Regions from separate parts of the Bradyrhizobium sp. 956_D2_N1_4 genome, predicted to be linked through region 1. Evidence: riboswitches for the same ligand, from Rfam matches in the RefSeq annotation. Region 1 holds a riboswitch; each other region holds the start of a gene.
The links. A riboswitch is a leader RNA that binds a small molecule or an ion and turns the genes downstream of it on or off. The one in region 1 is predicted to bind cobalamin.
Positions count from the first base shown of each region.

Region 2: linked by a shared signal. The riboswitch ahead of AB7535_RS06135 (TonB-dependent receptor) and the one ahead of AB7535_RS07335 (DUF1636 family protein) in region 1 are both predicted to bind cobalamin.
Region 3: linked by a shared signal. The riboswitch ahead of AB7535_RS16775 (ribonucleoside-diphosphate reductase subunit alpha) and the one ahead of AB7535_RS07335 (DUF1636 family protein) in region 1 are both predicted to bind cobalamin.
Region 4: linked by a shared signal. The riboswitch ahead of AB7535_RS16790 (TonB-dependent receptor plug domain-containing protein) and the one ahead of AB7535_RS07335 (DUF1636 family protein) in region 1 are both predicted to bind cobalamin.

Region 1 covers NZ_CP197237.1:1,622,719-1,625,639, reverse strand. Annotated here, with positions in the region: gene cobW (cobalamin biosynthesis protein CobW) at 1-568, opposite strand, end outside; gene AB7535_RS07335 (DUF1636 family protein) at 565-939, opposite strand; cobalamin riboswitch at 1,036-1,257, opposite strand; gene cobO (cob(I)yrinic acid a,c-diamide adenosyltransferase) at 1,298-1,933, shown strand; gene AB7535_RS07325 (cobyric acid synthase) at 1,957-2,921, shown strand, end outside.
Region 2 covers NZ_CP197237.1:1,321,667-1,324,587, forward strand. Annotated here, with positions in the region: gene AB7535_RS06135 (TonB-dependent receptor) at 1-1,738, opposite strand, end outside; cobalamin riboswitch at 1,939-2,146, opposite strand; gene AB7535_RS06140 (hypothetical protein) at 2,378-2,743, shown strand; gene AB7535_RS06145 (FixH family protein) at 2,846-2,921, shown strand, end outside.
Region 3 covers NZ_CP197237.1:3,574,009-3,576,929, forward strand. Annotated here, with positions in the region: gene AB7535_RS16775 (ribonucleoside-diphosphate reductase subunit alpha) at 1-2,067, opposite strand, end outside; cobalamin riboswitch at 2,190-2,407, opposite strand; gene AB7535_RS16780 (hypothetical protein) at 2,521-2,921, opposite strand, start outside.
Region 4 covers NZ_CP197237.1:3,579,434-3,582,354, reverse strand. Annotated here, with positions in the region: gene AB7535_RS16815 (adenylate/guanylate cyclase domain-containing protein) at 1-257, shown strand, start outside; gene AB7535_RS16810 (hypothetical protein) at 384-560, shown strand; gene AB7535_RS16805 (hypothetical protein) at 713-925, shown strand; gene AB7535_RS16800 (hypothetical protein) at 1,030-1,287, shown strand; gene AB7535_RS16795 (hypothetical protein) at 1,416-1,637, shown strand; cobalamin riboswitch at 1,713-1,926, shown strand; gene AB7535_RS16790 (TonB-dependent receptor plug domain-containing protein) at 2,041-2,921, shown strand, end outside.

The sequences.
Region 1 (2,921 bases):
CCGCAAGATCGGCCTTGGTCAGCAGCACGATGTCGGCGCAGGCGATCTGGTCCTCGAACACTTCCGACAGCGGCGTCTCGTGATCGAGATTTCCATCCGCTGCGCGCTGCGCTTCCACGGCAGCCGGGTCCGGCGCAAAACGGCCGGCGGCAACAGCCTCGGCATCGGCCAGCGCGATCACGCCGTCGACCGTGATCCGCGAGCGGATCTCCGGCCAGTCGAACGCCTTCAGCAGCGGCTTCGGCAGCGCCAGGCCCGAGGTCTCGATCAGGATGTGATCGGGCCGCACCGGCCGCGCCAAGAGCTTTTCCATGGTCGGAATGAAATCGTCCGCAACGGTGCAGCAGATGCAGCCATTGGCGAGCTCGACGATGTTCTCCTCCGGGCAATTCGCATCGGCGCAGGATTTCAGGATCTCGCCGTCGACACCCTCGCTGCCGAACTCGTTGACCAGCACGGCGAGCTTCTTGCCGTCAGGGTTTGCGAGCAGATGCTGGATCAGCGTGGTCTTGCCGGAGCCGAGAAAACCCGTGACCACCGTCACAGGGACTTTTGCGAGCGAGTTCATTCGGCGGCCTCCGGCAACACGGCAATGGGGGGAATGCGGGCAAGCGACTGCTTGCGGAAGATTTCGGGACGGCTGCGCCAGGGCACGAGGCCGTCGGGCGCGGCGGCATAGGCCGCAGCACCCGCGACCACGTCGCTCGCATGGGCCTCTGACAGACGGCCATAGACATAGGACCAGCGGCCGGGCGCGCTGAGCGCAACCGAGCAACCCTGGCTGCATGCCGACAGGCATTCGACGGGAACCACATTGACGCCCTCGGGCACGCCGGCGTCGAGGATCGCACCATGCAGGCGCTTGCCGGGCGTCGTCTCACCCTCGTCGAGCGTCTGGCCGGCACGGCAGGTAATACAGACGTGAAGTGTGACGGTCATCGCCTCTTCCAGGATAAACAGCGGGAGGCGAAGAGGCACACGGACCATTCCCCCGAAGGTCCGTTTCCCCGTCGCGGAACACCCCGTCCGCCGGTCCAAAACTCGTCCGCGCTGGCAGGTCTCCCGGCTTGCGGAGCAGGGCTTTTGGCCCTTCGATCCCCGCCTTCCCGATCCCCTGGGGGATCAGTGGCTTCGGGCATCTCTCCGGTCACGGTCGCGGGGGCGGCTGCAGTTTGGAGCCGAATCTTGTCGATTCGGACCCTATCGCATTCCCTCTTCGCCTGTCATAGGACAGGAACCAACGCCGGGCCACCATTTGCCCCCGGCCGCCTCTTGTCAAGCCGAAGGACCCTGTCAGATGACGCCTGAACCGGATACCCAAACGGCCGAGGAAACCGACGCCCGCCACGCCGCGAAAATGGCGAAAATCAAGGTCGCCCGCGACAAGATCATGGCGACCAAGAGCGGCGAAAAGGGCCTCATCATCGTCCACACCGGCGCCGGCAAGGGCAAGTCCACCTCCGCCTTCGGCATGATCGTCCGCTGTGTCGCCCATGGCTTCCCCTGCGCGGTCGTGCAGTTCATCAAGGGCGCCTGGGACACCGGCGAACGGCGCCTGCTCACCGGCCATTTCGGCGAGCTCTGCCAGTTCCATGCGATGGGCGAAGGTTTCACCTGGGAGACGCAGGACCGCGCCCGCGACATCGCCGCAGCACAGGCCGGCTGGGCGAAGGCCAAGGAGCTGATCTCAGATTCCAATCTGCGCATGGTCGTGCTCGACGAGATCAACATCGCGCTGCGCTACGACTATCTCGACATCGCCGAGGTCGTCGACTTTCTGAAAACGCACAAACCGCCGATGACGCATGTCGTGCTCACCGGGCGCAACGCCAAGGACGAGCTGATCGAGATCGCCGATCTCGTCACCGAGATGACGCTGGTCAAGCACCCCTTCCGCTCCGGCATCAAGGCGCAAGCCGGCGTCGAGTTCTGACGACGCCAGATTCTGAAAACACCATGGCGCGCGCATTGATGATCCAGGGGGCCGGCTCGGACGTGGGCAAGTCGCTCATCGTCGCCGGCCTCGCGCGCGCCTTCACGCGGCGCGGCCTGCGCGTGCTGCCCTTCAAGCCGCAGAACATGTCGAACAACGCGGCCGTCACCGTCGACGGCGGCGAGATCGGTCGCGCCCAGGCGCTGCAGGCGCTGGCCGCCGGCGTCGAGCCGCACACCGACATGAACCCGGTGCTGCTGAAGCCGGAGACCGATGTCGGCGCACAAATCATCGTCCAGGGAAAGCGCATCGCGACCGCGCGGGCGCGTGAATATGCGGCGATGAAACCGTCGCTGATGGGCGCGGTGCTGGAAAGCTTCGAGCGGCTGAAAGCGCGCGCCGATCTGGTGCTGGTCGAAGGCGCCGGCAGCCCGGCCGAGGTCAACCTGCGCAAGGCCGACATCGCCAATATGGGCTTTGCACGCAAGGCCGACGTGCCGGTCGTGCTGGTCGGCGACATCGACCGCGGCGGCGTCATCGCCCAGCTCGTCGGCATCAAGACGGTGATCAACCCCGACGATGCCGCGATGATCGAGGGTTTCGTCATCAACAAGTTCCGCGGCGACCCCTCGCTGTTCGACGACGGCTACAAGCTGATCGAGCAGAAGACCGCGTGGCGCGGCCTTGGCGTGCTGCCCTGGTTCGCGCGCGCCGGCGAGCTGCCAGCCGAGGATGCGCTGGGGCTGAGCGACGCGCGCAAGCCGGGCCAGTGCAAGATCGCCTGCCTCGCGCTGTCGCGGATCGCCAATTTCGATGATCTCGATCCGTTGAAGCTCGAGCCTGGCGTCGATCTCGTGATGGTGCGGCCGGGCGAAGCCATCCCCGGCGACGTCCGCCTCGTCATCATCCCCGGCTCGAAGTCCACCCGCGGCGATCTCGCCTTCCTGCGCGCGCAGGGCTGGGACATCGATCTCCTGGCGCATCACCG
Region 2 (2,921 bases), 300 kb from region 1:
CGTAGGTCCGCGACGTCGTGAGCAGCAGCGGCGTCGTGGGCCTGAGGATGAAGATGTTCGCCACCGTCGGGTCGGCTGCCGTCGCGTACTGGCTGTAAAGCATCACGCCGGGCGCGATGTCCCAGGTGTAGCCGATGCGTCCGGTGACCGGATTGAACGTCTTCGAGAAAGGATAGTTGGCTTTCAGGAGGCCATTCTCGTCGAAGCGGGTCCGCGACAGCTCGATATTCTCAAAACGGATGCCGCCGATCAGCGCAAAGGTCGAGGTCAGCTTGAGCCGGTCCTCGAACGACAGCGAGGCGGTGTCGAGATGGGTGTAGATCTTCTCGTCGCTGCGCGGGCCGTAGAGGCCGCGGTCCGGATTGAGGAGGTCGACGTAGTCATTGAAGAACAGCGTGTCCTGCGAGACGTTGAACTGGTTGCTGCTCGCCGCCACGGTGGCGACGAAGCGATTGTCCATTCCGCCGAGATTGGAATTGACGGTGAGGTCGGTGATGTTGCCGTAGAGCCGCTGCGCGTGATCGAGCGCCAGGCGCTCGCGGTAGATGCTCTGCGCGCCTGCGAAATTGCCTACGGTCTGGTCAAACGACGAGATCTCGTTGTTGAACCAGTGCCGGTGGGCGTCATAGCCATAGACCAGGCTCTTCAGCGAGATGTTGTTGGTGATGTCCCATTGAAAGCCGCTGCGCAGCCAGAGCTCGTTGGCGCCGCTGTGATTGTCGAGCACGTTGTAGTTCGTGGTCAGCGTGCGCGCGTCGATGGTGACCGGGACCGGCGTGCCGCCGCCGAGGTAATAGTTGCTCCAGAGGCCGGAGACGACGCCATACGTCGGCACGATGCCCGGCGCGTTCGCCGGCACCAGCGGCGTCCCCCAGTAGAAGCGGTCGTTGTCCTGCCTGTATTCGGTCGCGCCCCAGATCCTCAGGTTCTCGTTGACGCGATAGTTCAGCTGGCCCGAGACGTTGCTGAGCTTCGAATAGGTGTCGTCGATAAAGCCCTTGTTGTTGAAATGGCTGATGTCGAAGCGGTAGTCGAGGCCGTTGATCAGCGTGCTGCCGCCCGATCCGTAACCGGCGCGATAGCCGTTGAAGGAATCGTAGGAAGTGAAGGCGTCGTTGACGATTGGTCCGGTGTGCGGCGCCTTGTTCACGTAGTTGATGGCGCCGCCGGTCGCACCGAGGCCCGCCACCAGCGAGTCCGGTCCCTTGATGATCTCGACCTGCTGGAGACCAGCCACGTCCATGGGACGGCCGGTCATGGTCGACGGCCCGATCGGGATTCCGTTGTAGAGCGTGGAGATCTGGTCGCCGGAAAAGCCACGCATCGAGAAGATGGCGGGCGCGCCGGGCGCATCGCCGCCGGTGACGCCGACTGCAGCCTTGGCGACGTCGGTCGTGGTCCGGATGCCCAGGTTCTGCATCGTCTGTTGACCGATGACCTCGACGGTCGCCGGCATCTCGCGCGCCGTGATGCCGAGCCGGGAGCCGACGTCGGTGACGGCTGCCGTATTGAGCGGCGTCTGTACCGGCCCGCTCGGAGCTTGCGCGGCCGGAACGGCGACAGCAGGGGCGCCACGATTGCGTCCCGCGGCGCGCCGGGCCGCGCGCTGCTTCTGAGTGCCGGGGCTGACGGCAGGAGCCTGTCGCGGCGCAGGCGGCGACACGATCACCGGGCCGACCTCCCGGGAGCGGTTGTCCTGCGCCGCGCTTTGCGCGAGCGCCGCGGACGACAAGGACACCGACGAGAGCAGAGTAATCAGGAAAGCACGCGATAACGCTGGCCTTGCGCCAGCACGGAAATGAAGATTTTGCACGACAACGCTCTGCGGCGACGCAAACAAACCGTCACCGCGGTTGCCTTAGTCATCCACCTTCGCCCCAGGCGGCGGATGCACCGGCTACTTGTCCGACATCAGGGCACCCCGCCCAATGCGTTCGCGCGTGACCATGGCTGGTAGCAGGTTTCCTGGCTCGCGGGTCATCGCCTTCGACCACCTTCCCAGAGGCCCAAGCGGGGCTCCAGTGGTTCGTTTGGTCGTCGGCTATCCGCCTACAGTTGCGGGGGCAGCCGCGGAATTGCCCACTGAGGTGGACGCACCGCATTCCCTTGAAGAGTCCTTGCGGACACTACCGATCACGAAACTGGCATCAGGGGATGAGCGCGTCAACATCCGCGCGGGCTGCTGGACGGGCCGGTCGGTCGATGGTGGCCTTGTGTTGCTGTTTTGCACGATAGTCCGAAGGACCGCGTCGAAACGTCCAACCCGGCCTCCGGACGAGCCTGGGTAACGAACGCTTGACCACGATCAATAACTGCCTTTGGTGTCCGAGTATGCTACTGAGGCCGAGTTCCGGCCCGACAAGGTAAGTCGATATTGATGCAGTTCGTCCGTACCATCCTGGCAGTCGCCATCGCCATATCCTTGGCGATGCTGCCGGTTGGCGCGTCCGCGGCGAACCTCGCAATGTCGTCGGATGGCATGCAGACGGCCATGCACATGAGCGGCGACGCCGACATGTCGATGGACGATTGTTGTCCCGACATGAAGGGAACGGGCTCCCATAGCGGCGGCTACAAGTGCGGGATGGGCTTCTGCTGCGTCGGTGGGATCATCGCGCTCGGTGATGTCAGGCCCGTGGCGTTCGAACGTCTCGCCGTCATGGCCAGCACGATGGCTATTCCCCCGGATCAGGTCGTTTCCTTCCGCGGCGGCAGTCCTCCTTTCCGACCTCCTCGAATCTGATCTCGCAAAGCCCGAGACGCGAGCGGCGTGCCTGCTCGCGACGACGACTGACGTGCGCGCTTCACGCGCCACGGCGAAAGATCAATTCATGAGGACAGGACAATGCTTTCCAAAATCAGCACCGCGGCTCTCGCCGCCACCCTTTCGCTTGCCGCTTCCGCCGCGATGGCGGGCGCGG
Region 3 (2,921 bases), 2.0 Mb from region 1:
GCTGGTGTCGGCAAACGCCACTGCCGCGTCGGACGCGGTCGGAATGCGCTGGACCTGAAGCGCTTCCTGAAAGCCCATGAGGCCGAGCCCGACGGGACGATGACGCATGTTGGAGCGACGCGCCTCCGGGATGGTGTAGAAATTGATGTCGATGACGTTGTCGAGCATCCGGACGGCGGTGGTCACCGTCCGCTTCAGCTTGGCCTGGTCGACACCATCAGGCCCGACATGGTTGAGCATGTTGATGGAGCCGAGATTGCAGACCGCGACCTCGTCGGCGGAGGTGTTCAGCGTGATCTCGGTGCAGAGGTTCGACGAGTGGATCACGCCAACGTGCCGCTGCGGCGAACGCAGGTTGCAGGGGTCCTTGAAGGTGATCCAGGGATGACCGGTCTCGAACAGCATGGTCAGCATGCGACGCCAGAGGTCGCTCGCGCGCACGGTCTTGAAGACGCGCATGCCGCCGGCTTTCGCCTTGGCCTCATAGGCCTCGTAAGCCGTCTTGAACGCCCCGCCGTATAGATCGTGCAAATCGGGCGTCTCGTCGGGCGAAAACAGCGTCCATTCGCCATCGGCATCGACGCGCTGCATGAACAGGTCCGGCACCCAATTGGCGGTGTTCATGTCGTGGGTACGACGGCGGTCGTCGCCGGTGTTCTTGCGCAGGTCGAGGAATTCCTCGATGTCGACGTGCCAGGTCTCCAGATAGGCGCAGACCGCGCCCTTGCGCTTGCCGCCCTGGTTGACGGCAATCGCGGTGTCGTTGGCAACCTTCAGGAACGGGATGATGCCCTGGCTCTCGCCGTTGGTGCCCTTGATGTGGGCGCCGAGCCCACGGACCGGCGTCCAGTCGTTGCCGAGGCCGCCGGAATATTTTGCCAGCAGTGCGTTGTCCTTGATCGACTTGAAGATGCCGTCGAGGTCGTCCGAGACTGTCGTGAGAAAACAGGACGACAATTGCGGACGCAGCGTACCCGAATTGAACAGCGTCGGCGTCGAGGCCATGAAGTCGAACGATGACAGCAGATCGTAGAACTCGATCGCCCTGGCCTCTCGGTCGATCTCGCGCACCGCAAGACCCATCGCGACGCGCATGAAGAAAGCTTGCGGCAGTTCGATCCGCTTGCCGCGGACGTGCAGGAAGTAGCGGTCGTACAGCGTCTGGAGGCCGAGGAACTGGAAGTTCAGGTCGCGCTCGGGCTTGAGTGCAGCCGCGATCCGGCCGAGGTCGAAGCGGGCCAGTTCAGGATCGAGCAGTTCGGCAGCGATGCCGGTCTTCACGTAGGCCGGGTAATATTCGGCATAGCGCACAGCCATATCGGCCTGCGAGGCGAAGGTCGGCCCGGCATGGACATAGGACAGCACCTCGCCGCGGAGCTTGTCCAGCAGCAGGCGCGCACTGACATAAGCATAATTCGGCTCCTGCTCGACCAGCGTGCGTGCGGCCATGATCGAGGCCAGCGTCAGTTCGTCCTGGCTGATGCCGTCGTAGAGATTGCGGGTGGTCTCGGTGAGCACGGGTGCCGCGGAGACGCCGTCGAGACCGGCGCAGGCTTCGCCGATAATCAGCGCAAGCCGCTTGGTGTCGAGACCAACGCGCGAACCGTCGGCGAGCGTGACATGAAGTGCCGGCGCGACAGCGGGCGTCGCTTCCGCGGCCGCCTCCTCGGCGCGCTGGCGCGACCGCTCCTCGCGGTACAGCACATAGGCGCGTGCGACCTTGTGGTGCTCGCTCCGCATCAAGGCGAGCTCGACCTGGTCCTGCACATCCTCGATATGGAAGGTGCGTCCCTCGCCTGCCCGCCGCATCAACGCAGCGACGACTTCGGCCGTCAGCTGCTCCACGCTCTCATGGACGCGGCGCGAGGCGACCGCACTGGTGCCTTCGACCGCAAGAAACGCCTTGGTCATGGCGACCGCGATCTTCGCGGAATCGAACGGCGAGACCTTGCCGTTGCGACGGATGATCTGCATGGCCGGCTCGCTCGAAGCAGGCGCAAGCGATTGTGGACGCAAATGAACGATGGGTGCGGAAGCGGTGTCCGCGTCGTGCAGGTTGAGTGACATCAAAGGGCCCCGTGATGCGCGCGTTGTGTTTGAACGGGGCTGTAAGGAAGGACGCTGCAGAAACGCCGGCGGCAGAGTTGCCGGGCGGTGCGTGCAAGCGACCGCCGGACACCCCGCCCGTGGACGTTCAGATCGTCGCGGCAGGTCTCCTGGCTCGCAGGTCGTCGCCCACTTCCCGTCTTCCCGGCGCGAAAGGCACCAGTGACGATTGTTCGGAAGCAGCTCGCTGCTGACAGTTGCGGGGGCAGCGCCGGAATTCCGCGCTCTCGCGCGGTTCACCGGCTTCCCTCTTAGCCACTAAATCTTGCGATCCAGCGGAACCGTGACGCCCACATGTGGTGACATATGCAGCCGGGTGTCAACGATTCGTTGCGGGCCGGAAGCGGTGTTCCCTGTGGAATGCGGGAGTTCCCGCCTGGCTCGCGCAACCCTTGGGATGACGCACATCCAGCATTACGCGTTCCGCATCGCGCGCCCGAACGGATCGACCAGGCGGACGATCTCGCAGGCGGCGACGAGGCCGGCGAGCCAGACGGCGCTGGTCAGCCCGATGCGCGTCACGATGGCCGCAGTGAACGCGCCCTCTCCGCCAAGGAACGGCGTCGCGGCAAGCAGCGCGAGCTCATAGGCGGCGTAGGCGGCGACGAGCGCGATGGCCAGCATCAGCGGCGTGCGGCCCTGCGGCAGCAGGCGGAGAACGGTCGATGCCGCTGCCGTCGACAGCAACGCGGCAGCACCGATGACAAAGCCCCAGGCGATGGTGCTGCCATCGATGGGATAGTGCAGCACGCCAAAGCCGATGGTCTGGTTCACGAGCCAGGCGCCGGTGACGACGAGCAGCGCCGGACGCATCG
Region 4 (2,921 bases), 2.0 Mb from region 1:
CGCAGGCCATTTTCGAGGTGATGAGCAAGGCGCACGGGCTCAGCGTCCCGCAGGAGAGCCTGCGCGCGCGCTACGCCGAAGGCCTCGCCGCCTACCGCGCGCAGCGCTTCGACGAGGCTCGCGCCGCGTTCAATGCAGCGCTCGAAGCCGTGCCCGGCGACGGTCCCTCGCGCACGCTGCTCGGCCGCATCGCGCAGTTCGAGGCCAATCCGCCGGACGCCAATTGGGACGGCGCCTGGCGGCTGGAGCAGAAATAGCTGTTCTTGCTGGGCTTGCACCGCCCTTGCTGGAAAAAACGTTTCTACTCGATAACGATGTTCGCCGTGACCTATTTCTCAGGCTTAGGTTTGACGTCCCTTGTGGCGTTTGATGGGGACACGCCGATGACAGAACTTCATGACAGGCTGGAACGGTTCGAGACGCTCACCGCCGAATGCGAGCTGATTGCCAAGCTCGCCACCGACAGCACCAAGCGCGAGTTCTATCTGAGACTCTCGGAGCAGTATCGTCAGCTGGCGGTGGATATGCGGAAGGCGATCGCGACCAAGGCCGCGGCCTGACGCCGCCTGCAATCCGTTCTTAATGTTTGGCGCGCATCCTTTGAGGATGCGAGCGTCGCGATCATGATTGCTCGCATTGGGAATGCCGAGGTCCGTTGCGGTGCAGCGCATCTCGCTGACGTCGCTTTGCCGCTCCTCACCAGGGCAATCCCATGCGCCTTCTCGCAGTCCTCATCTTCGCGCTCATGACGGCCGCCTGCAACCAGGAGCAGGACATCACCGGCTCGACCCCGGTCTGTGCGATGCGGAACTACAGCTCCTACAATCCCCGCGACATGAACCAGTGCGTTGCCGCCTGCAAGGCGTGCGACCACGGCAACACCGTCACCTGCACCACGTCATGCACCCTCAAGGGTGCCCACTGAGCGGCGGCGCTGCGTGAAGCTGAGGAGCAGACGGTGCTCGGGCACCGGAACGATTCACATGGGTTAGTCATTGAAGGGGCAGGCAGGACGCGGAGTCCTATGGAATGGGTATGCTCGATCCCGGTCGGTTCCTGGTGTCGTGCTCGCATTGCGATGCATGGCCGATGGCGGCCAACGTCAAACGTTCGAGCTGGTCGGCGTCGCCGCACGAGGTCCGCTTCGTATGCCCGCGCTGTCGCCGCGAGGAGACCGCCATCATCTCGGCCTCCGGTGAGCTGACCCCGATCCGGCGCATCGACGCTCCGCTGCGCGATGTCACCGCGGCCTGGGCTCAGGCCCAGCGGCCAAGAGGTCGGGCGTAGCCCGCCCGTCACAGGACCAAGAGATCGGGCGTAGTCGGCTCTGCGCAACGCCTTGCGCGGTCCGTTTTTGGAACCCAGCCTACGCCGACGCGTTTCCGCTCCGACATCAACGCACCGAGGCCCTGCGAATGATCAGCGAGCATTTCGACACCCGCACCCGGATCAACATGAAGCTGGCGCTGGATCGGGTCTGCCGCAATCGCCCGGTCGGCGAGGACCATTGCTTTCGCAGGTCCGTTGCCGAGAACATCATCCGCTGCGCGCTCACGGGCCGCACCGGCATCGGCCAGCTCGTCGATGCCGGCGAGCGGGCGGTGATCAGGACGCGTTCGGAGCGGGAGCCGGCCTGATTGCGCCGGCTCAATCTCCGGTGCGGTGCTTTGCCCGTCATGCAACCGGCCGATTGACTCTCCGCTTGCCCGCCCCGTAGATTGGCCGGTGACGGTTCTCCTCACGGAGATCAAAAGGGAACGTGGTGCGAGGTTTTCCCGATACCGGGATATTCTCAACGCCACGGCTGCCCCCGCAACTGTAAGCGGTGAATCTTTCGTCATATGCCACTGGGAATCTCGGTCCTGGGAAGGCGACGTAAGGTAACGACCCGCGAGCCAGGAGACCTGCCGTCAGCCGTGGTCACACGCGAAGATGTCGGTCGGGGAGTACAGACATTAGCTTCACGGGAGCAATCGAACGCTCCGCCGTGAAACCTCGTTCGCTGTGACGTGCCACTGACGTCATACCGAGGTTACAAGAGTGTCCCGTATTGTCTTTGCCGCCAGGCGCTTCCGCGCCGGCGTTGTCGCGTTCGTTTCCCTGTATTCGCTCGATCTGTCCATTGCCCAGGCCCAGCAGTCGGCATCGCCCGATCTGCTGCCGCCGGTCGAGGTCGCGCCGACCGAGCGTGCGGCCAAGCCGCGAGCCGCGCGGCCTGCGCCCGACCAGCCCGAGCAGCGGCGCGTCGCTCGGCTGCCGAAGCCCGAGCTGGTGCCGGCGTCGCCCCCGGTTGCCGGGGTATCCGCGGCCAACCTGTTTCCGACGGTCGTCGTCAGTCCGACGGGCGTTGTCACTCCGACCAATCTGGTTGCGAGCTCGGTGACGGTTCTGACCGCCAGAGACATGGAGCGCGATCAGCGCCGGACCGCATCCGATGCGCTGAGCGCGGTTCCTGGCCTGAACCTCGTGCAGACCGGCGGTCCGGGGGGACAGACGTCGATCTTCATGCGCGGAACGAATTCCAACCACACCAAGGTCCTGATCGACGGCATCGATGTCAGCGATCCCGGCAACCCGAACCGTTCGTTTGATTTCGGCCAGTTGCTCACCTCCGACATTCAGCAGATCGAAGTCCTGCGCGGTCCGCAGGGCGGTCTCTACGGCGCAGACGCGCTGGGTGGCGTGATCTCCATCGTGACGAAGAAGGGCGACGGTCCCGCCCGCGCCACCGGCTCGGTCGAGGGAGGCTCGTTCGGAACGTTCAATCAAACTGCAGGTCTGAGCGGTTCACAGGACCACTTCAACTATGCCTTCAACGTCGCGCATTTCCACGCGAACGACGTGCCGGTGACGCCGGTCGAATTGCTGCCGCCGGGGCAGAAGGCGATCGGCAACAACTACGACAACATGACTTATTCGAC